DNA from 3 places in the Paenibacillus sp. FSL L8-0663 genome. Region 1 is predicted to be linked to each of the others. Evidence: riboswitches for the same ligand, from Rfam matches in the RefSeq annotation. Region 1 holds a riboswitch; each other region holds the start of a gene.
The links. A riboswitch is a leader RNA that binds a small molecule or an ion and turns the genes downstream of it on or off. The one in region 1 is predicted to bind cobalamin.
Positions count from the first base shown of each region.

Region 2: linked by a shared signal. The riboswitch ahead of MKY75_RS24380 (ABC transporter substrate-binding protein) and the one ahead of cobJ (precorrin-3B C(17)-methyltransferase) in region 1 are both predicted to bind cobalamin.
Region 3: linked by a shared signal. The riboswitch ahead of MKY75_RS06685 (ABC transporter substrate-binding protein) and the one ahead of cobJ (precorrin-3B C(17)-methyltransferase) in region 1 are both predicted to bind cobalamin.

Region 1 covers NZ_JBBOYM010000001.1:5,254,130-5,261,679, reverse strand. Annotated here, with positions in the region: gene MKY75_RS23295 (Ger(x)C family spore germination protein) at 1-1,088, shown strand, start outside; gene MKY75_RS23290 (hypothetical protein) at 1,081-1,305, shown strand; gene MKY75_RS23285 (GerAB/ArcD/ProY family transporter) at 1,348-2,502, shown strand; gene MKY75_RS23280 (uroporphyrinogen-III synthase) at 2,604-3,455, shown strand; gene MKY75_RS23275 (LOG family protein) at 3,657-4,211, shown strand; cobalamin riboswitch at 4,269-4,454, shown strand; gene cobJ (precorrin-3B C(17)-methyltransferase) at 4,766-6,562, shown strand; gene MKY75_RS23265 (sirohydrochlorin chelatase) at 6,655-7,550, shown strand, end outside.
Region 2 covers NZ_JBBOYM010000001.1:5,495,230-5,502,779, forward strand. Annotated here, with positions in the region: gene MKY75_RS24360 (ABC transporter ATP-binding protein) at 72-848, opposite strand; gene MKY75_RS24365 (ATP-binding cassette domain-containing protein) at 845-1,762, opposite strand; gene MKY75_RS24370 (ABC transporter permease) at 1,762-2,577, opposite strand; gene nikB (nickel ABC transporter permease) at 2,592-3,521, opposite strand; gene MKY75_RS24380 (ABC transporter substrate-binding protein) at 3,537-5,117, opposite strand; cobalamin riboswitch at 5,335-5,532, opposite strand; gene MKY75_RS24385 (nucleobase:cation symporter-2 family protein) at 6,290-7,550, opposite strand, start outside.
Region 3 covers NZ_JBBOYM010000001.1:1,474,745-1,482,294, reverse strand. Annotated here, with positions in the region: gene MKY75_RS06695 (ABC transporter ATP-binding protein) at 1-477, opposite strand, end outside; gene MKY75_RS06690 (FecCD family ABC transporter permease) at 474-1,520, opposite strand; gene MKY75_RS06685 (ABC transporter substrate-binding protein) at 1,517-2,524, opposite strand; cobalamin riboswitch at 2,732-2,923, opposite strand; gene MKY75_RS06680 (histidine phosphatase family protein) at 3,046-3,798, opposite strand; gene cbiB (adenosylcobinamide-phosphate synthase CbiB) at 3,848-4,819, opposite strand; gene cobD (threonine-phosphate decarboxylase CobD) at 4,809-5,912, opposite strand; gene MKY75_RS06665 (lipoate--protein ligase) at 6,073-7,074, shown strand; gene MKY75_RS06660 (Cof-type HAD-IIB family hydrolase) at 7,237-7,550, shown strand, end outside.

The sequences.
Region 1 (7,550 bases):
CCGGGCTAGACAAGGAAGGCGATCAATACCGGGTAACGATGCAAATTGCTTTGCCTGGACAACTAGGATCTTCGGGCAGCACAGGAGGAGGGGGAGGTACAAGCGGTACGAAGTCCTACTATCTGGAGTCCAAAACAGGTCCAAGCTTTCGAGGAGCAAGTACCGAGGAACAGCGCGGGGTTTCGCGAACACTTAATTACTCCCATCGGCGGGTACTGCTGTTCGGCGAGACGCTGGCACGGGAAGGGATTAGCAAAATGATGGATGTCATTGCACGTATTCCGCAGAACCGTCTGTCTTCCCTGGTTGTTATCACGAAGGGGTCAGCGATGGAAGTGCTTCAGGCAGATGCTCCGATTGAGCAATATCCAGCGGAAATGGTGCGTGAGCTTAACTTTTCCTATATGAAAAAACCTCGTTCCGTTAAACTGCTGATGAATTCCGTCCTGCTGGAAGGCATTGACCCGGTGGTGCCAGTAATGTCTCTGGTGAAGAATGGGCCCGCTAGTCTTAAAGACAAGAAGACGAATATTCAGATCGATGGATTGGCAGTCTTTCGACAAGACAGGTTAACAGGGATTATTGATAACCATCTCAGTCGGTTTCTGCTGTTGGGTATGGAGCAAGCCAAGGAGACAGAGATATTTATCCCCCCTCCCAAGGGTAAAGGTTACATATCTGTGCATCTCATCGAAAATAGAGTCCATATCAAGCCCTTTATTCAGGGGAATGAGATTCGAATGACCGTTCATATGAACTGCAATGGGAATGTGAAGGAAAATGAGACGAATTTCGATATTTCCAACGAGGAAAATTTGAAGTGGCTGGAGCAGCAGACAGCCGAGGAAATCAAGAGGGAGCTGGGAGAGGCTGTCCACGTGATTCAGCAAAAGTATCGTTCAGACGTACTTGGTTTGGGCCGGGCTATTATTACGAGTCACCCGGATGAATGGAAACGGATTAAACCTCAATGGGAGCAACTATATCCCAAGGTGGAGATCACCATAAATCCGGTCGTGCATATTGAGAATATTGGTGCGGTCACCAAACCATTCGGGGTCAAAAAGGAGCAAATCCAGAATGAATAAAGTATTTCTGTTACCTTTGGTGCTGGCTATGCTCTTCATGTATCTGATTGACCGTAAAAATATTAACAATGCACCAGCCATCAATCGTTGGGTCTCTCGAGTATTGTATGTTATTAGCATTGGTATCTGGATTTACGGAACATCAACGAAGAGCACCGTTTATGTGGCTACATGGCTGACCCGTTTTATTGACATGTGGCTCCCCCCTACGTTGTAAATCGTGTATTGGATGCCTGCGGATAAAAGGAGGATGACCTGTATGAAACAGTTCACAACCAGACAAATCGTACTGCTGGGTGTATTGATGGAGGTCGGTATTACCCTTATACATGCTCCGGCGCAGGCAGCGGATCACGCGAATCAGCATGCCTACTGGACCTGTATAATTGCGGCTATCGTGCTATGCTTGCCGATCTGGGCGATGTTGAAACTCAAGCGTCGTTTTCCTGACCAGGATCTAATGCAGGCGATGGTGAGCTCTCATCCTGTGCTGGGACGTATGCTGCTTGCAGTCTACCTTATTTTATTCCTGATCATTTTTGCACGGGATTTGAGAATTATCACAGATTTAGTGGAGGTTGTGCTTTTGCCGCTGACTCCGATTGTGGTCACTTCTCTTATTGTGCTGTTAACTCTGGTATTTATGGCCAAAGGCGGAATAAGCACCATCGTGAATATGGCCGAGATTTTTTTGCCGATGTTGATTTTGACGCTGTTGACCATGCCACTTTTTTTTGGGCGTAATATGGATTTTTCGATGCTGAGACCCTACTTACATCCAGAAGTAGAGGGAGTGATCAAGGGCAGCTGGCGCATGCTGGGATATATGGCCGATATCCTGATGGTTCCCTTTGTGATTTCTGGAAAGAGTTATAATGGACGTAGTGCGTGGTATGGGCATTTGCTCGGAACCGCTTTTCTGATCATGCTGGTGTTGCAGTCGGAGTTGGTTATTGGTGTTCCTATCTTGTCACGGCTGTTCTATCCATCGTATGAACTGGTGCGTCAATTGCAGCTAACGGACTTTCTGGATCGGTTCGACTTGTTCGTGGCAGCACTGACCGTACCCACCTTTCTTACGAAGATCGGAATTGATCTGTACGTTACCAGTTTGGCGGTAAAGCGTATGTTCTCCCATGCCTGGGGGAGTCTGATGGTTTGGCCCGTAGGTTTGTTAGGTTATGTCTGTTCGTTTATGCTGTTCTCCAACATCGTGCAAGTTTTTGATTTCAGCCGGGAGTGGACCGCGGTGATGATCATTTTTTTTGTACTTATGCCCTTGGTACTATGGATGTTGCTCCGACCCAAATCTAAAGGGAAAGGCGGAGATGATAAGGCATCTAACGGAGAGCGGGATAGCAGTAGTCAGCTAGAAAGCCGGCAGGGAGACAGAACAGGACACACCCACTTATAAGATTCCTGTATTCATCGAAAAAGTAATTCTTATTTGTCTTTTACCCCTCTGATTGTATACTTGGTAGAAAGAAATACGACTTCTACTAGGGAGGAAACAGAATGGCACAACGCATGACAGGTAAGAGAGTCGCTCTTGCTGGTCCCCGTAAAGCAGACGAAATGGCGCTGCTAGTTGTGAAGATGGGAGGGGAGCCAGTACATCGTCCGGCCCAGGGCACTGTTTTTCTAGATGATATCGAGCTGCGCAACGCTGTTGTATCGTGGGTAAAGAACCCTCCGGACTGGTACATCTTCACGACAGGCATGGGGCTGGATGCCCTGTTCGATATGGCAGAGGATATGGGTGTGGCTGAGCAGATTATAGAGTTGCTGCAATCTTCCAACATTGCAGCGCGGGGCTACAAGACGGTCAATGGACTCAAAAAGCGTGGCTTTACGCCAGCAGTACGAGACGAGGACGGAAGTTTGATCGGATTGACAGGAGCTTTCGCCCCATACGATCTGAAGGGGAAGGAAGTGCTGTTGCAGCTGCATGGCGATCCAGCCCCACGGTTGGTAAAATGGCTGGACGAGCAGGGGGCAGTGACCCGCCAGGTACTTCCTTATAAGCATATCCCACCCGAGGAAGCAAAATTGCAGGCGTTACTGGAGGATGTTATCCATCGTAATGTTGATGCCGTTACATTCACGAGTGGTCCGCAAATTCGATTTTTGGCCCAATATGCCAGAGAGCAAAATCGAATTGAGGATTTACTGGAAGCTTTTCGTGAGGATGTGATTGCTGTATCCGTAGGGAAGGTGACTGCACAGTCCATTGTGGAAGAAGGGATTGATCGAGTCGTGTTTCCAACCGAAGAGCGCATGGGCGCGATGATGGTGGAGCTGGGCAAATATTTTGAACATAACGATTCGGTGCATGGCTGTGGTCTGAAGATCATGAATGGTCATTGAAATGAGATCAAAATTATAAATGCAGATGCTAAAAAATGAACTTATATTTCGGGATACAGAGTAAAATAAAGATAAGGGCCTACGAGGTCTTTATCTTTTTTTGTTGGACATGCATCGACAAAGATTTTTGTTATAGCGAAAATGTTTATCTAATATAATGAATAAGTTTCGATGCTACTTAGGACAGGAGCTGAGACGTTAATGAATTCTATTTGCGTATTTGCCGGGTCCAGACCTGGACATTTATCGGTATATGTTGAGGCAGCAGGCAAACTGGGAGAAGCCATGGCTCGCCATCATATCCGTCTGATCTATGGCGGCTCTAGCAGGGGGCTAATGGGAGAGGTGGCAGATGGAATGCTGTCGGGTGACGGTCAGGTCACTGGCATTATGCCCACCCTGTTATTTGATGCAGAGATCATTCATCGGGGAGTTACCGAATTTATTGAGGTAGCAAGCATGCATGAGCGTAAAGCGGCAATGAGCGAGATGGCCGATGCTTTTATTGCCCTTCCGGGTGGTTTGGGAACCTTTGAAGAGCTGTTCGAGGTACTATGCTGGGCGCAAATCGGCATTCATCGCAAGCCCATTGGGCTGCTGAATGTGAATGGATATTTTGACCCGTTAGTAGAAATGGTGCGTCATAGTGTGCAAGAGGGGTTTACCGGGAGTGAGCATCCAGCGCTACTGAGCATCTCCGCAGACCCGGACGAATTGCTACATATGTTAAAAAATAAAGCACAGAACTTGAAATAAAGCTTTTTTCGTGCTTGCACAACTGATTGAGGCAAGGTTATGATAAGACCCATAATCAAATAGCGGACAGACAAGGTGCCTTTGCGGTTGAGCAAAGGGTAACAGGGAATCGGGTGCAAATCCCGAGCGGTCCCGCCACTGTAAGGAAGAGGATTTTTTTAATTGGTCACTCGTGAAAAACGGGGAAGACGAAAGAATCCGTTGATGCCAAGCCAGGAGACCTACCTTGATCTGTATGCACCGTTAACCTTCGCGGAGAGGATGGGTGTACGAAATCAGGAAATCAGGCACACGTTGCTTTTTCCATGTTGGCTAGAGGTTTGCGTGGATATGAACGTGCAGCAGCGTTTGAAGCGTAAACAGACAGATGGAAAACAACGGCAGGCTGGAGGAAGACAAATCGTGTCTTCTTACGCTGTTTGTTCGTCTGATGAGAGATACGTACATAGAAACCCCATCCGGGCAGGATGGGGTTTTTTTAAGTTACACGATGTGCATAAATCATTGAAATAGATAGGATAGCTGCCCTGAAAAGGATGAATAGGAGGAGTACGATGAGCCCATTAGGAAAATTGTTGGTGATTGGATTTGGACCAGGAGATATGGAACATATCACAAAACGGGCGCTGGATGCGCTGGACGAAAGTGAGGTCATTATCGGCTACAATACCTACGTTGATTTGATCCGTCCGCTGTTGAACGGACAGGAGATTGTACGCACAGGGATGACAGAGGAAGTGAGCCGTGCGCAGGAGGCGGTTCGCCAAGCAGAGATGGGCAAGAAGGTAGCTGTCATTTCCAGTGGAGATGCGGGAGTCTATGGTATGGCAGGGCTGGTGTACGAAGTGCTGATGCAAAAAGGCTGGCGACGCGAGGACGGGGTTGAGGTAGAAGTCGTACCGGGGATCTCGGCAATTCAGTCCTGTGCTTCGTTGCTGGGGGCGCCGGTTATGCATGATGCTTGCACGATCAGTCTGAGTGATCATCTGACCCCGTGGGAAACGATTGTGAAGCGTGTAGAAGCTGCGGCTTCAGCTGATTTTGTGATTGCATTATACAACCCGCGCAGTGGTCGGCGTACCCGCCAGATTGTGGAGACGCAGTCCATTTTGCTGCGTTACCGCGATCCGCAAACTCCGGTCGGGTTGGTGAAAAGTGCTTATCGTGAGCGTCAGCAAGTTATTGTAACGACGCTGGAAGATATGCTGAACCATGACATCGGGATGCTGACGACTGTAATCATCGGCAATTCCTCGACGACGGTGTATGACGGTTTGATCGTGACTCCGCGCGGATATCAGCGCAAATACACGTTGGATGCGACCGAGCAGGCGCTCAAGCCGCATCAGCGTCTCCGCACGGAAGCGGAGCCGTGGTCGCTGGGAGCGCAAGAGGGTACACCGCAGGCAGGAGCAGCCCCGACTACGCCCGCTGGACCCTCCGCGAGCGGCGCTGCGGTTGCGACGCAGGCACGCCCGCAAGCGATGGCTGCCGTGCAGGCAACGACTGCTGTGCAAACCGACGCAGCCACGGCATCGCTGGCGGCAGAGGCGCTAAGCCGCCTCGCTATCGGCGGTAAGCTGCCTGGCGAAGCCAACGCTCGCTGGAGCGGGCAAGCGCCTACCGCCAAGAGCACCGCCGGAACGTCGGCGGTGGCCGGAGCAGGGGCCGCGGCCGGGATGGCGACAGGCGGCTTTGGCAAGCCTGCGCTGTTTGAGGTGGGCGTTTCCCCGGGTGTGGGAAACAAGAAATTCACCGCTCGCCAGATGGCGCTGCTCGCCGAGGTAGCGGGTGATGATGGCGAGCTGGAATACACGCCAGATCATCAGATCGTGCTGCGCGTGCCGTGTGCAGATCCCGAGGAACTGGTCGGGCGGCTACGGGATGAACGATTCATTGTCATGCCGATTGGCGATGTGTTTAAGGTAAAGGCGTGCGACTTCTGCAATATGGAGAAGGATGACGCTGTGCCTGTGGCTGAGCATTTACAGGTTGTACTTGGTGGATTACAGGCACCCAAGGAAACGAGCATTGCTTTGAACGGATGCGGTATGGCCTGCTATGGAGCCGTACTAGAGGATATCGGAATCGTCTATCGCAAGGGTGGGTACGATCTCTTCCTCGGTGGCAAAAAATTCGGCCGCAATGCTCATGCCGCTCAGCCTGTAGCGGAAGGAATTCCGGGTGATCAGATTACGGACATCGTGGAGCATGTCATCGCTGAATATAAGGAAAAAGGACATCCGAATGAGCGCTTTCATAAATTTTTTAAGCGTGTAGGTGTCGTTGCGGGGTTCCGGCATGAAGATGCACCAGTAACGGTAGAAGTGAATGCGGTTTGTGGTGATTAATGGACTGAAGGCCTGATGAACGGGATACAAGCATATATATAAAATAGGGCGTCATGCAGGCTATCCCTATTAAAGAGGAGGAAACAACAGCAGTGGATGCAATATTGTTGGTTGGACATGGAAGTCGGGACCCGGAGGGGAACCAGGAACTGCTGGAATTTGCACAGGCAGTGGCAGATCGGGTACCGGATATGTGCGTGGAAACCTGTTTCTTGGAGCTGGCACGTCCCAGCATTGCTGATGGGATGCAAACTTGTGTGGAGAAAGGGGCGACGCGTGTCGTTCTTATTCCGATTATTTTGTTCGCAGCGGTACATGCCAAAATTGATATTCCGATGGCTATTGACCGGGCAAAGGCGAAATATCCGCAGGTGGAATTTGTATACGGACGTCCGATTGGTGTTCACGAGAAAATCGTCAGCATTCTGCTAAGCCGCTTGAAAGAGGCCCAGCCGGTTGCAGTTCCAGCGGGGATGATTAGCGCTGTCGAGGCATCTGTCGAGGTACCTGACGAGGAAACGGCGGTACTTGTATTAGGACGCGGAAGTAGCGATCCAGATGCGAACAGTGACTTTTTCAAAATCACCCGTATGCTGTGGGAGAAGCTTTCTTATACATGGGTAGAGAGCAGCTTTATCGGTGTGACGCAGCCTTCCTTTCCCGATGGATTGGAGCGTTGTGTACGATTGGGGGCCAAAAAGATTATCGTGCTTCCCTATTTTCTGTTCACGGGTGTGCTGATTAAACGCATCGGAGAAATGACCCAGGAATTTGCCGAGGCTCACCCTGCATTACAAGTGGAGATGGGCGGATATTTTGGTTTCCATCCTCAATTGGTTGAACTGGTGCTGGAGCGAGCTAAGGAAGGTTTGTTCGGCAAGGTTACAGCCAATTGTGATAACTGCCAGTTCCGCCTGGAGGCGCAGGAGCACCACCATCATCACCACGATCATGACCACGATCATCATCATGAACATGAACATCACCA
Region 2 (7,550 bases), 240 kb from region 1:
TTCGACAAGCAACCCTCTTATTTCTTTTAAATTTGTGAAATGAGGATTTTGAAAAATCCTAAACTTATGGCTTAATTCGCCAACGTTTGAAATAGAGTACGCGTGTACTCATGCTGTAGCAATTCTTCATCCCATTCCTTAAATATTTCCACAATCTCCCCCTGAACCATGACGGCAACGCGGTCACAAAACTGACGAGTAGATGGGAGATCGTGAGTGATAAATAGGTAGGACAACTGACGTTCCACCTGCATTCTCTTGAGCATGTCCAATACAGAAGACTGCGTTGTCGTATCCAGATTGGCGATCGATTCATCGAACAAGATAATATTTGGCTCCACCGCCAAAGCTCGGGCAATACATACCCGCTGCTTTTGTCCGCCACTCAGCTGAGCTGGGTATTTTTCCAGACTGTCAGCCTCTAATCCTACCGATTCCAATAGAGACAGACAAATATCCAGCGCCTGCGCTTTTCGCTCAGGGAAATAGTTGTGGATTGGCTCCATTAAAATATCTCGAATGGTCATACGGGGATGTAGCGAGGAGGACGAATCCTGTGCAACCAACTGGATTCGCTTGTACAGCTGAACATCCTTCATCTTTCCGGTGTGAATGGGCTGTTCATCCAGCCAAATCTCTCCTGAGGTCAACGACTCCAGCCCCAGAATACATTGTGCCAGCGTGCTTTTGCCACTTCCACTTTCTCCAACCAGTCCAAGACATTCTCCTTGTCGTAGCTCCAGACTCACCTTCTTCACGGCCTGTTCGCTATCTTGCGTGCTGAACCAACCTTTTCTCCGTTTGCGGACAGGGTATGCTTTTGTCACATTCTTCAATTCCAGCATCACTGGTGCATCCTTCCTTCCGGGCTCATCTCCAACACTCGATCTGCTATGCGACTCATACCCTGGCGATCATGTGAGATCAACAATATGGTGAGATCAAAGTCTTCTCTCAACTGTTGCAGCAATGCCAAGACCTTGTCGCGGTTGATCACATCCAGCGCCGTAGTCGGCTCGTCGGCAATAAAGAGGCTCGGACCGGAGCTTAGCATGGCAGCCAGCAGCACCCTTTGACACATGCCTCCGCTTAGTTCAAAAGGATACGACGACAAAATATGCTCAGGATCTTCAAACCCTACCTTGCAGAGCAGAGAGCGCAAATAGGCCTCCCGCACTGGATTAGCGCCTCCTCTGGCTATCTCCGAGACACGGCTCAGCATCTGCCGTATCCGTGGCAGCACGCCCAGTGGGTGGACTTGCTGCGGTGCATTGTGGGATAATGCAGCACCAGCGTGCTCCGGCTCCATCTGGTCATGCGGCATCCAACGCCGCCCGTGCAGTCTAAGCGTATCCATCAGCTGGGCGCGGACAGTCCGGATCGGGTTTAACCCGCTCAGCGATTGTTGAATGAGCAGGGCAATATCCTCTCGGCGCAGCCTTTGCCAGCGCCGTTCCTGGAACGGGAGAATGTCTTCCCCGTTATAGTAGATACGCCCATGCGTAACACCGATACCTGGCTCCAGCATGCCTGCGATTGCGTGAGCGGTCAGGCTCTTGCCGCATCCGCTCGGTCCAGTCAGGACCACAATCTCCCCTGAATATATGGAAAAGCTCACATCACGCAGCAGTGGTTTGCTCCCACTTCTGCTTGCTCCTACGCCTGTGCGGCAGATTTCCAAATGTTCCACGTGTAACAACGGTTTTCGACCTGCCACTTGTTCTATCGTATCCTTGCCCCCAAGGGCTGTTTGATCCTCCACTATTTGGCCGCCTCCTTTTCCGAAAAGCGGTCGCCCAAAAGCTGGCAGGCAAGTACGAATAGCATAATCGCCAAGCCTGGGAAAATCATGACATGCGGAGCCACCTGAAAATATGAGGTGGCATCATGCAGCATCACGCCCCACTCTGGCTTGGGCGGCTGTACCCCCAGTCCAAGAAAGGACAGCCCAGCGATCATCAGCACCACGCGTCCGATATCCCATACCGCATAAACCAACAATTGCGGCAACGCTTGTGGCAATACATAACGGCTCAGTATACGTACGTGTGAATTGCCGGATAAACGGGCATACCGAACGTAGTCCTCCTGACAAGCTTTTTGAACCAGACTACGGATATATCGGACATAGCCCGCCCACCGTACCGCAATAATCGCAAGGGTCATGTTAACAAAACCCGGACCCAAAATACCGACAATTGCCACTGTTAAAATAATATCAGGAAAAGCCAGTACCCCGTCGATTCCTCGCATAACCAGCTGGTCCACGCGTCCGCGCACATAACCAATAAGCAACCCTATAGGCAGACTGAAGCACAACGTAGCTACAGTAATCGCACATGCGATTAGCACGCTCATCCGAATCCCGTAAATTAGCCGTGATAGCACATCCCGGCCCAGATGATCCGTACCGAAAGGATATTTCCGGCTGGGTGGTGCCAGACGGTTCAAAAGGTCCACTTGGAGAGGATCATGAGGAGCGACCCATGGAGCCAATAACCCAAGCAGCACGATCAGACCAAACAGTACGCCTCCTGCCAGCAAGCTCCCTTGAAAGGAAAGCCGTATCTTTTTCATTTTCAGCTTCCTCCTTAACGCAAACGTAGCCTCGGATCTATCGCCGTCTGGACCACATCCACCAAACACTGAACTCCTACAATTAAAAATACGGCGAAAATAACATACCCCTGAATCACCGGATAATCTCGCTGTGTAATCGCATCTATAAAATACTTGCCCAACCCCGGCCATGAAAAAATGGTCTCTACAATCACATTACCTGCCAGCATAAATGATAGATTGGTACCTAGCAGTGTAATTATAGGCAGAACCGCATGCCTAAATATCTCAAAAAACAGGATATGCAAACGTGAAAAGCCTCGAGCCTTCGCTGCTTTCACAAAATTCCGGTCACCCAGCTCCAGCATTTGAGCGCGCAGTACGCGTGCTTGCACAGCTCCCAAACCTGCGCCAAGAGTCAGCGCTGGGAGCACTAGATGTGTCCAGTCCTCCCTTCCCATGGATGGGAGCCAGCCCAAGCGAACGGAGAATAGATAGATCAACAGAAAACCAAACCAAAAAGAGGGGATCGACGATCCCAGCAGGGCGAACAGCCTGCCCAGACGATCCAGTGGGCCGCTGATTTTTAGCGAGGCAGCTAGCCCCAGCCCCAGCGTAAGCACCGTCATGACGGCGAAGCCCGCAGCAGCTAGCTCCACAGTAGCAGGAAGTCTGTTCCACAGTTCGGCTAGCACCGACTCCTTGGATACATACGAAGTGCCCCAATGCCCTGTGAACACATCCCGCAGCCAGTTCACATATTGAATATGAAGCGGTTCGTTTAAGCCCAGTTCCTTTCGTAGCGTCGTCAACGCCTCCTCAGAGGCAGGGATATTATGCGCGGTGAGCAAAATGGTAGCAGGGTCTCCAGGGGCCAGCCGCATCAGTACAAAAGTCAGCGTGGACACCACGAATACAATGATAAGCAGCTGCGCCACACGTTCCAGTATAAAACGAATCATAGGATACGCAGCTCGTTATTCCGCAATATCGGATTGCGCTGTAATGTAGTAATACTCGATCGGATGCGGTGTAAACCCCCCCACCCCTTTTTTCACGCCAAACACATTATCAGGATGCACAATGAACGACTGTGGCAAATCCGTATTGATGATATCCAGCGCTTGTAGTGTCATGGCATTACGCTGCGCTGTATCCTTCGCCAGCTTCAAGCTGTTCAGAATACTCTCTAGCGGTTTGGAACTATAACGGCTTACATTGGCTTCGCTTTTCGAAGAATAAAACATGTCCATAAAATATTGCGGCTCTCCTGTATGAGCAGTAAGCATACTGTACATAGCAAAATCCCAATCGTTTTTGGTCAACGCCTCGTCGATATTTTCCACCTTGCGAATCTTGACCTGGATTCCCTCTTTCAGCAATTGGCTTTGGATGACCTCAGCCATAACAGAGAGCTCCGGACGCTGAGGGAAAGTCAGCAGCGTAACCTCGAACGGCTTGCCTTGCTTAGTCCATGTCCCTTGGGCGTCCTTCTGCCAGCCATCCTTCGTCAACAGTTGCTCTGCCGTTCCGTCCAGCGCTTTACGCTCAACTTTACCGAAGGGAAGAATGCTCGGGAACGGGCTGCTTGCCTCCGTACCGAAGTCCCTCATGACGGCGCTCACAATCGATGCGCGTGGAATCAGGCTGTCCACCACCTTACGGTTCGCCACATCCTTGAATACTGGCGATTCCATATTGTACACGATCATATGGGTGCGCAAGGACGGAGCTGACAGCACTTGCAGCTTGCCGTTCTTTTTCAGTACCTCTGCGTTATCAACCGGAATATCCGTCGCTACGTCCACCTCGCCGGATTGCAGCGCCATCAGGCGCGAATTCCCGTCCGTAATGAACTTCATCGTCGCTTCAGCCAGTCGTGCCTTCTCGCCCCAATATCCGTCATAACGCTCCACGACCAACGATTGGTCCTTGTTGAACGCTTTGATTTTAAAGGCGCCTGTCATCGCTGGGTAACTCTGTTCATCTTTCATCGATGCCACATCCAGTACAATCGTCGATGGATCAGCTAGATTAGACACCAACGCCGCATTCGGCTGGTTTGTCGTGATCTTCAAGGCCAGCGGGCCGCTTACATCAATGGACTTCACATTCAGTAAATCCTTCGCCAGATGGCTTTTCTCAATAGAGCGTAACAAAGACGCTTTTACACTTGCTGCACCCATACTTTTTCCATTATGAAAAGTGACTTTATCCTGCAAGCTGAACGTCCAAACTGTAGGGCTATCCTGCTTCCACTCCTTTGCCAGCCAAGCCACAGGCTCCAGCTTTTCATTCAAACGTACCAGTGTCTCACCTGCACCGGATCGCATCACATCCCAGCTATTATCTCCATGCGGGTCAACGCCTGACGGTTTCCATGTATACGCCATTACCAGCTTTTTATCTGTCGCTGTTTGTTGTGCTGACGCGTTTTCACCCTTGCCGGAGCTATCCGACGTCCTATTGCTGGCACATCCCGAAAGAGCCATAACTGCCAGCAGCAGCATCACCCCTGTACATATCAACCATGAACGCCTACTACGACTGCTTATCATTCGATGAATCCCCCTCTATCTTGTAAAATCGCATAAACCTAACGCAAAACGCGAAAAAAGCATTCCAGACCACTTAATTAGCAGTCAGAAATGCCTTCAATATAAAATGTCAGAACTCACCTCGAAGCCAACTCCAAAAACATAGAAGGGATCAGATCGGTTTCAGACATTCCGTATGCAGCACGCCTAACCACCTCCCCAGCATCCCGTGGGTCTGACAGTGATGTCAAAACAGGCAGGTCTCCTGACTCCAGGCGTATCTTTCAGGCCTTCCCGGTTCTTCACAATTCCAGTGGCTGTTCTGAAAGCTCCAGCAGTATCCTGCTGATGCCTGTATACAGTGGCGGGCCCGTGTCGGAATCAACCGAACTTCCCTTTTAAGTGAACATGCTCAACAACTATGTACATCGTCTCTACGAAACCCCATACATAGAGTTGTCCGGCTCACACCTGTTTTCTTCCTTTATTTCTTTTCATTACGATCTTATTTTGTTGTCACAGGCTTGTCAATAAAGGCTGCACAATAATTTAAATTTGAACGATAAGGTAGAAACAAGACATAACCTCCAATTGCGTGCACGCAATTGAAGTGTTAAAATTAGGTATAGAGTAAACCACCGTGTCCGTATACTAAAAAGAGTCTTCGCCGCGCCAACGGCAAAGACTCTTAGGACTTGAAAGGCTGTGGATCACCACCACGGCGCGCTGCATAACTAAATGTCAATGCAAACGAAACCCACCGTTAGGGGCCAACCTAATTACGCGGTGGGTTTTCGCTTGTTCCGAAATTTTCGACGTAGCCAGCGATAAAGTTTACGAATACTAAACGCCAGGCTTAGTAACGTAACCATCCAACGCAACACATCGTAGCACGACACAAGGTTGACCATCGGCTTCACCCCCTTTCGGGAAGCTGCACCGTGGTCCGAAAACATCCACCACTATTCAAAATCCATAAGGTAAATTATACCATGATATCGCCCGCTGCTCTAGCAAATTCTTCTAGTAAGTAAACTGGAAAACGCACCAAATTAGAGCTACCCATTTCATTCCGCAGTTTATCTATATATCCCCAGACAGCAAGGGGATCTACTATCTGGATAACCCCATGCCAAACAGCCGGAAAAGAGGCATACGTCCTCTCTCCGGCTATCTTTATTTATTTCTAATCATCAAACCTCCTGTGGAACCTCCTGAACCGTCACGCTTTTGACCGATTCCCCTTGTTTTCTCGTCAAAACGATGTTCAAGACAATCGCTGTAATCGAGCCCGAAACAATACCATTTTGCAACAACATTTTGGCAAAGCTCGGCAGCTGGTCGAACATTTGTGGCAGAACGGCAGAACCTAGGCCCACAGCAATACTGCATGCTGCGATCAGCAGATTGCTTTCCTTTCGCAGATCCACTTCTGACAAAATAGACATGCCTGATGCAGCGACCGAGCCAAACATGACGATCATCGCCCCGCCCAGCACAGCGTTAGGAATCACTGTCGTTAAAGCAGCCAGCTTAGGCAGCAAACCGAGAACAACCATGATACCGCCCGCAGCAAAAATAACGTTCCGCGATTTGACGCGTGTGAGCGAGATCAGACCCACATTTTGCGAGAAGGCTGTATAAGGAAACGCGTTAAAAATACCCCCAAGCATAATCGCAAGTCCTTCCGAACGGAGTCCATTGACGATCTGCTTTTGCTCTACCTTTTGATCAATCGCCTTGCCTACTGCCAGATAAACACCCGTAGACTCGACCATGCTGACAATATTGACGATAATCATCGTACAAACTGCCATAATGCTAAACTCTGGCTTACCAAAATAAAATGGCTGCGCAACACTCACCCATGACGCATCTGCCACGGGAGCAAAATGCACCATTCCCATCGCATAAGCAACCACCGTGCCTGCAAACAGACCGATGAGCACGGAAATCGAGCGCATAAAGCCCTTTGCCAACCGATTCACAAGCAGAATAACCAATAATGTAACCAGCGCCAGCAGCAAATTACGCGGCTGTCCAAAATCCGCGCTGCCCTGGCCACCTGCTACATTGTTCATCGCCACCGGAATAAGGGATAGACCGATAATCGTAACGACCGAACCTGTAACCACCGTTGGGAAAAAGCGTAGCAGCTTGCCATACAACGGTGCCGCTAACACCACGAATATACCGGACAAAATAATAGCACCATACGCTGTTGCTAAATTTGAGGTCGAAGCAATCGCGATGATAGGCCCTACTGCCGTAAACGTACAGCCTAAAATGACAGGCAGTCTACTACCGAAAAAACGTGTGCCCATAATCTGTAATAACGTAGCAATCCCACAAGTGAACAGATCAGCAGCCACCAGATAGGCCATCTGGGCTGGCGTCAGGTGCAATGCTCCCCCTACAATCAGAGGAACAGCAATCGCTCCAGCGTACATCGCC
Region 3 (7,550 bases), 3.8 Mb from region 1:
ACGCTGTCGCTGTCCCCCACTCAAACGGTCCAATGCTCTGTCCGCCAGCGTGGTAAGTCCCAATCGCTCCAGCACGCGATCCGTGATCGCCTCCACATCAACACCCTTTTCCCTGCCTAGCCAGTCCTGATGGGGAAAACGTCCCATTTCTACGACTTCCCTAACGGTGTATCCCACTGGAGGAAGCCCTTCCTGTTGGAGTACGGCTATGAGTCGGGAAAGCTCTTTTCTGCTGTAGCTACCGACCTTTTTGCCATAAATATGAACGTTGCCTGAAGTTGGCTGATCTACACCGGAAAGCAAATGCAGCAAGGTTGATTTTCCACTGCCGTTTGGACCAATGATCCCCCACCAAGTTCCTTCGGCGACGCTCCAGCTTATATTCTTTAACGCATGGAACTTTCCATAGGCACGTGTCAGACCCACTACCTCTAATGCCCGATTACGCACCTTCTGTGATTCACTTTGTTCTGTCACAGTAGTTCCCCCCTGCGCAGCTTCTTGTTCCGGTACAGGAGATATGCGAAGAACGGTGCCCCAACAAAGGCCGTCATTACGCCCAGAGGAATTTCTGTGGGGGCTAACAACGTGCGAGCCGCCGTATCTGCCCAAGCCATAAAAATAGCTCCACCGAGCGCAGATAATGGAACAATCATCCGGTAATCAGGACCTGTCACCAGACGAATGATATGCGGTACAACGAGTCCCACAAAGCCAATCACACCACATACCGAGACAGCGGCTGCTGTCAGCAGCGTGGAAATAATCAGAACAGATAGCTTCGTCGCATCTACATGAACTCCCATGTGCGCCGCCTGACGTTCACCCAAAGCCAAAATATTCAGCACACGTGCCCGGTTCCATAGAAATACCAGCCCTATGACCACATAAGGTAAAAGGATTCCTGTATATGACCAACCGCGCAGACTAAGACTTCCCATCGTCCAGTACAATATTTCATTGACCGTCTCCTTCGACATGGCTGTCAGAAAGGAAACAACCGCTCCCAGAAAGGATTGCATCACCACACCCGACAAAATGAGACTTTGTGTCGGAATTTTCCCACCTTCCCGTGCCAACGTCAGCACCATCCACAGCGTAAGCATTCCGGTCGTAAATGCCACTAGCGGCAGCGTCCATATGCCAACAAATGAAAATTGAAGGCCCCAATAAATCAGTACTGCCGCTCCTACCGAAGCCCCCGAGGATACCCCCAGTGTATACGGATCAGCCAAAGGATTACGCAGCACACCCTGAAATCCGGCTCCCGCCAGCGCCAGCGCTGCTCCTACCAACATTCCCAGTAACACTCGTGGCAATCTGACCTTCAAAATAATCTGCTCTGAGGATGTATTCCAATCCGGTGTAAACGTATCGCCTAACCACGGTAGGTGGTTAACCAGAATGCCCGTGATTTGGCTGACCGGAAGCTTGGCCGAGCCGATGCCAAGACAGAGCAGCAGCGTCAGCAACAGCAGGACAAGACCTGTCCCTCCAAAGCCGATCAGTTTACGGTTCATTTGAAAATTTCAGGATACACGCCCTTGGCCACTTCCTTGAGACCTTCCGTTACGCGTGGACCCGGACGACTGATCAAATTATCATCCACGGCAAATACCCGGTTGTGGCGAACAGCCGATATTTGATCCCATCCACTGCGAGCTTTAATGATATCACCGAGCGTCTGGCCCGTTTTGTCGTCCTTGACACTTTTGCTGTACAAAATCACGTCAGGGTTCGCAGCAATAATATTTTCCTCACTGATTTGGTACCACCCCTTCTGCGTGGCACCTACATTTTCGCCGCCCGCCAACGTAATCAGCTCGTCCATAAACTCGCCTTTACCCACTGTCCAGCCTGGTGAAAACTCGACGTATACCCGCAGCTTCTGCCCTTTACCGATATTTTTAATTCCTTCTTTTACTTCTGCTACATCTGCTCTCATCTTGTCAGTCACCGCTCTTGCTTCTCTCTGATGATCGGTGATTTTCCCATACAATTCGATGTTAGCCATGACATCTTCCACTGTCTTCGGTTCCGTTTTAAAAATCATAATTCCCATGTCGCGCAGCTTGGTCGTAGCCTGTTCACTAAGTGATATCCCTGCAAAAACGACTTCCGGGTTCGCAGCAATGATCGCCTCTTCGTTCGGTTTCATAATACCGCCCACTTTAGGCTTTTTCGTAGCTGCTTCCGGGTAATCAGAGTAGTCGGAGACGCCGACAATTTCCTTATCCAGCCCAATGGCGAACAACGCCTCGGTTTCTGCCGGGGAGACGGAAACGATTTTATCCGGCGCTTTTTTGAATGTAAATTCCTGTCCTGTTGCATCTTTAACTGTGAGCGGGTAAACCGTTTTGCCCGGAGGCTCTTGTGCGTTTACTGCCTGTCCCGGCTGCTGTGAAGAAGCCTGACCCTCTTTATTTTCTGCATTTTTTCCATTAGCGCCACATGCACTCAGCACAACTGCCAAAATCAGAGCCAATAGACCTGTTGTCCACACCTTTATTTTTTTTCCTGCCATGATTTGCACCCCTTCATAAATAAATCGTTAAGAGCGTTACTTGAACATCATCAGATATCTTCTAAATCTAGCCTTCTTTTCCTATCAAAAACCCCCGCATCCTCATATCAGGACACAGGGGTCACGTTAGCGCAGATCGTGCGCAGGCGGCAGCTTCTTTCCGCATGGACAGTCACTGCGAACACGTCATCCTTTCCTCGAAGGATTATGGTGACAGGCGGACGGGCAGGTATCCTGACTTATGGTAAAATACATGTCCTGAAATTCTTTCATATGCTTAGTAACATATAAAGAGGACTAACGGGCATGTTTCCATTTACAGTGGCGGGACCGCGCCGGATTCACACCGACTTCCCTTTTAACAGCGCAGGGAGGGAAACCATAGTTTCATCACGCTGCGCCGACCTCGTCTGCTGGATATTTGATGTAGTGGTAGTCAAGCCGTTCTTTTACTTGATGATTATAGGTTAAAATGAGGCGGCTTACAACCCAAACAGCCTCTTTATCCGCTGGTGTCTAACCTAATGAGGAAGCATTTCCGCTATGTAATTGTGCGGTCCTGCCAGCCTCAATCGAATCCTAAATGCTTCTCCCGGCCTCGGATTCAGACTCCAAAAATCATGGCCCGGTATCAGCATGCAAGCAAGCTGACGAATTACGCCACCATGCGTAACGACCAAAACAGAGGGCGGCGCAGCAGTCAAATCCATGGGTTGAACTTCCATAGCAACACGCCATTCATACAGAGAGTCAAGAAATTTCCGCAGACGATTTACAAAATCTGTCCAAGATTCTCCTCCAGGTGGGGTGATCCGTTGCGGCTCATCAATCCAAGCCCGATACAACGACACATCCTTGAGCATGTCATACGTTTTTCCATCCCACTCGCCAAAATGAAGCTCTCGCAGACATGGTTCCATCATAGGAGACATAGTAGATAGGGAAATTCCAGACGCCAATTCTGATTCCGGCACAATGATCTGCAAGGTCTGGCGACATCGCATTAAGTCGCTGCAATAGATTCGAGCAAAGGACTGACCTTGCAATTTTTCCTGCAAAGGCTTTAATTCCTGCTCTGCCCCCGGTAGCAAACCTAAGTCGGAGTGTCCCAGATATCGACGTTCCTTGTTCCATAAGGTTGTGCCGTGACGAACTAACACGAGCTCCATATCCCAATGCAGATCTTCTTTAGCATCATACGGCACCTTATCCTCCTGTGAGTTCGGTCTTTGTGCGTATTCTACTGTCCTTTTTGCTGCTATATCTTGTTTCAAGAAATGTCACTTCCTGCTCGATCATTATTCAGTGTGTCACTCCTCACCCTCACCGCACCCATCCCAAGGCAAAACAACCTGCGGCTCCTAACAAACACAATCCTACAAACATACTGGACACGGCGAACATCAGCTGGATCGTATGCCGTATATCTTTCGACTCTAGCGGTCGTATCCAATCCCCCATGTATGCACGAAAGGAGCGCACGCCATGATACACATTATATCCTCCAAGACGAATCCCCAATGCACCAGCAACAGCCGATTCCGGGAAGCCACTGTTCGGACTTGGGTGCAGACGAGCGTCTCGCTTGACTGTGCGCCAGCTTCTTGCAGCATCTCGTTTGTACATCCACGCCGCTATCACAAGCATTGCCGCTGTCAGGCGTGCTGGAATGTAGTTAGCCACATCATCTAGACGTGCTGAAGCCCAGCCTAAATGCAGATACTTTTCATTTTTGTAGCCAACCATGGAATCGAGCGTATTCACAGCACGATAAGCCAGCGCCAAGGGTGCTCCCCCGATCAAGGCATAAAAAAGCGGGGAAATAATCGCGTCCACGATATTTTCAGCGACCGTTTCAACCGTACCGCGTACAATCTCAGGCTCATCAAGTTGCTGCGTATCCCGCCCGACTATCATGCCCAGCTCCCGCCGTGCCGCAGCCAGGTCATCCGCCTGCAACGCTCGGTAGACTGCCATTCCTGCATCCTTTAGTCCTTTGGAAGCAATCGTGGTCGCAATCAGCACTATTTCTGCGCCGACAGATAACCACGGATGAATCCAGGCAAGCAATTGCAACAGCGCCCAGGCGAGCGCAAAGGAGCCTCCCGCCACAATGAGTGGAAGCAGTATACCTGCACGTTTCAGCCCTCGGTCACTTCGGACCTGGCAGCGAATCACTTTTTCCAATGCTGAAATGGCATGTCCCATACCGATGACTGGATGCGGCAACCACCTCGGGTCACCGATCAGCCTGTCCAATAGATAGGCTGCCAGGATAATCAAGCTAACTGTCACGCCGCTCCTCCTCCTCCAGCACTTCACCCAATACAGATAGCAGCCTGTTATTGGCTTCTGCATCCTTGACTGCAATCCGAAAATGGCTCGTCGTCAGTCCCGGATACATAGCACAGCTACGTATAAGGATTCCGCGTTGTCCAAGCGCCTGCTGAATAGCTGATGCGCTCCACGTACCCGGCGCCCTTGCCAGCACGTAATTGGCTTCGCCGGGAACGACACCGCAGCCCCATTCCGCCAAGCCGGTCAACAGACGGTTGCGCTCCGCAGCAATCAGCTCCTGTGTTCGGCGCTCATATGCTTGCCCACTTTTCAGACATGCCTCCCCAGCCAGCAACGCTAACCCATTCACACTCCAGGTCACCTGTTTGGCCGTCATTCGCCGGATATAGTCCGGATGAGCAATCGCATAACCCAATCGTAGGCCAGGAATGGCATAAAATTTGGTCATTGACCGGATCAAAATCACATGAGGATAGCGATCCAGCACAGGCAGCAGTGAGATTCGCCGTTCCAGCGGAATAAAATCAATGAATGCTTCATCCACCACCAGCACAGTACCCGTTGTGCCAGCCGCCTCTGCCAGCTCGCACAGCTCCTGCTCACTATATTGGACGCCATTTGGATTATTCGGCTGCCCGAGGAACAAAACATCTACCTGCTCCATGAGCTGAAGGATGTCCTCCACGTCCGCCTTCCATTGAAGCGAGGCCTTCCCATACACCCGGTTGACCTCGGCTCCGAATTTGCCAGCCAGCTCGGCATATTCCGAAAAACACGGCTCCACTGTACCCACACGCTTAGGAGCTAGTCCCAATAACAAGAGCGCCATGCTCTCAGCCGCTCCGTTTCCGATACTTAACGACTCCGGTGGAACATGCAGTCGCCGTGCGAGCATATTTTTAAAATTCCGATGCCCAGGGTCTGGATAGCGAATCACAGTGTCAAATGAGTGTTGCAGCGCCTCAAGCACCTCAGGCGGTGGACCAAGCGGATTAATATTTGCACTAAAATCTACAAAATCAGCAGCAGTCCCGCCAAATGTCGCCGCAGCTGTTTCCCTGTCCCCGCCATGACCGTAAACCTCTATCATTGCCTCTCATCCTTTCCGCCCGTTTCCAATCATTTAGCTCCATTATGAGGCTGCTTTTTGCGTCCCGTCAATGCAAATGAGCTTTTGTACATGGCTCACTTGGGTTACAATAGAAGGAGGCACACATAAAATTACACAGTTTATATACGGAGGAATGGACATGCTGTTCATCGACAACCAAGGGATACACGATCCAGCCATTAATCTTGCTATTGAGGAATACGCGCTCAAGCATCTACCGCTGGACGACAGCTATTTGCTGTTTTACATTAATCAGCCTTCTATTATTATAGGCAAGCATCAAAATACCATTGAAGAAATCAACGCCGAGTTTGTCAGAGATAACAATATTCAAGTCGTTCGTCGCCTGTCCGGCGGCGGTGCTGTATATCATGACCTCGGTAATTTAAATTTCAGTTTTATTACCAAGGATAACGGGGAGTCCTTTCATAATTTCCTCAAATTTACGCAACCTGTGATTGATGCTCTGCGCCAAATGGGAGTAGAAGCTGAAATGACAGGCCGCAACGATCTGCAGGTCGGAGAACGTAAAATTTCAGGAAACGCCCAATTTGCCACACGCGGACGTATGTTCAGCCACGGTACATTGATGTTTAACCTGAATCTGGACAATGTGGCTGCATCACTGCATGCCAATCCCGAAAAATTCAAATCCAAAAGCACTAAATCTGTCCGCAGTCGCGTAGCTAACATCAGCGAACTGATGGACCGTGAGATGACCATAGAGCAATTTCGCGAGGAACTGTTGCGTTTCATATTCGGATCAGAATTGGATCAAGTACCTCAATATAAGCTCACCGATACCGATTGGGCCAAAATCCATGAAATATCCAAAGAACGTTACCAATCGTGGGATTGGAACTACGGTCTATCCCCCGAGAGCAATATAAAGCACACACGTAAATTTCCAGTCGGTATTATTGATATCCGCATGGATCTTAAGGAAGGCTACATTCGTGATATTAAAATCTATGGGGATTTCTTCGGTGTGGGTGACGTTGCTGATATTGAAAATATCCTGCGCGGCAAGCGTTATGATGAAGGTGAGGTACGTCAAGCCTTATCCTCTCTCGATTTGAAGCACTATTTTGGTAATATTGAGTTGGACGATTTTGTTGGACTTGTATTTTTGGAAGACTAACCGTTACTTTTTCCCATCGTTTCAAACCAATACTTCAGTGGTTATAAGGGGACAGGCTCTTATAGGAGCCGTCCCCTTTTCCTTGCGATATTGTCATTTTGAATATTATAAGATACAATTTTAGCATTGCCCCATGATAGAGATAAAGGAGAGAATACCGATATGTATAAATTAATTGCCATTGATATTGATGATACACTCATTAACGACCAAAAAGAAGTTACACCAGCGACACAACAGGCATTAGAAGCTGCTGTAGCGAAAGGTGTGGTGGTTACCCTCGCTACTGGACGAGCTTATGCCTCTGCACACAAAATTGCTCGCCAGACTGGTTTGAACGTGCCGATCATTACGTATCAAGGAGCTTTGGTTAAAAACCTGCTGGACGAAAACGTGCTGTATGAGCGTTATGTTCCACTCGTGGCTGCACGTCGTCTGTATGAATTCTGCGTGGAACGCAATCTGCATCTACAAAC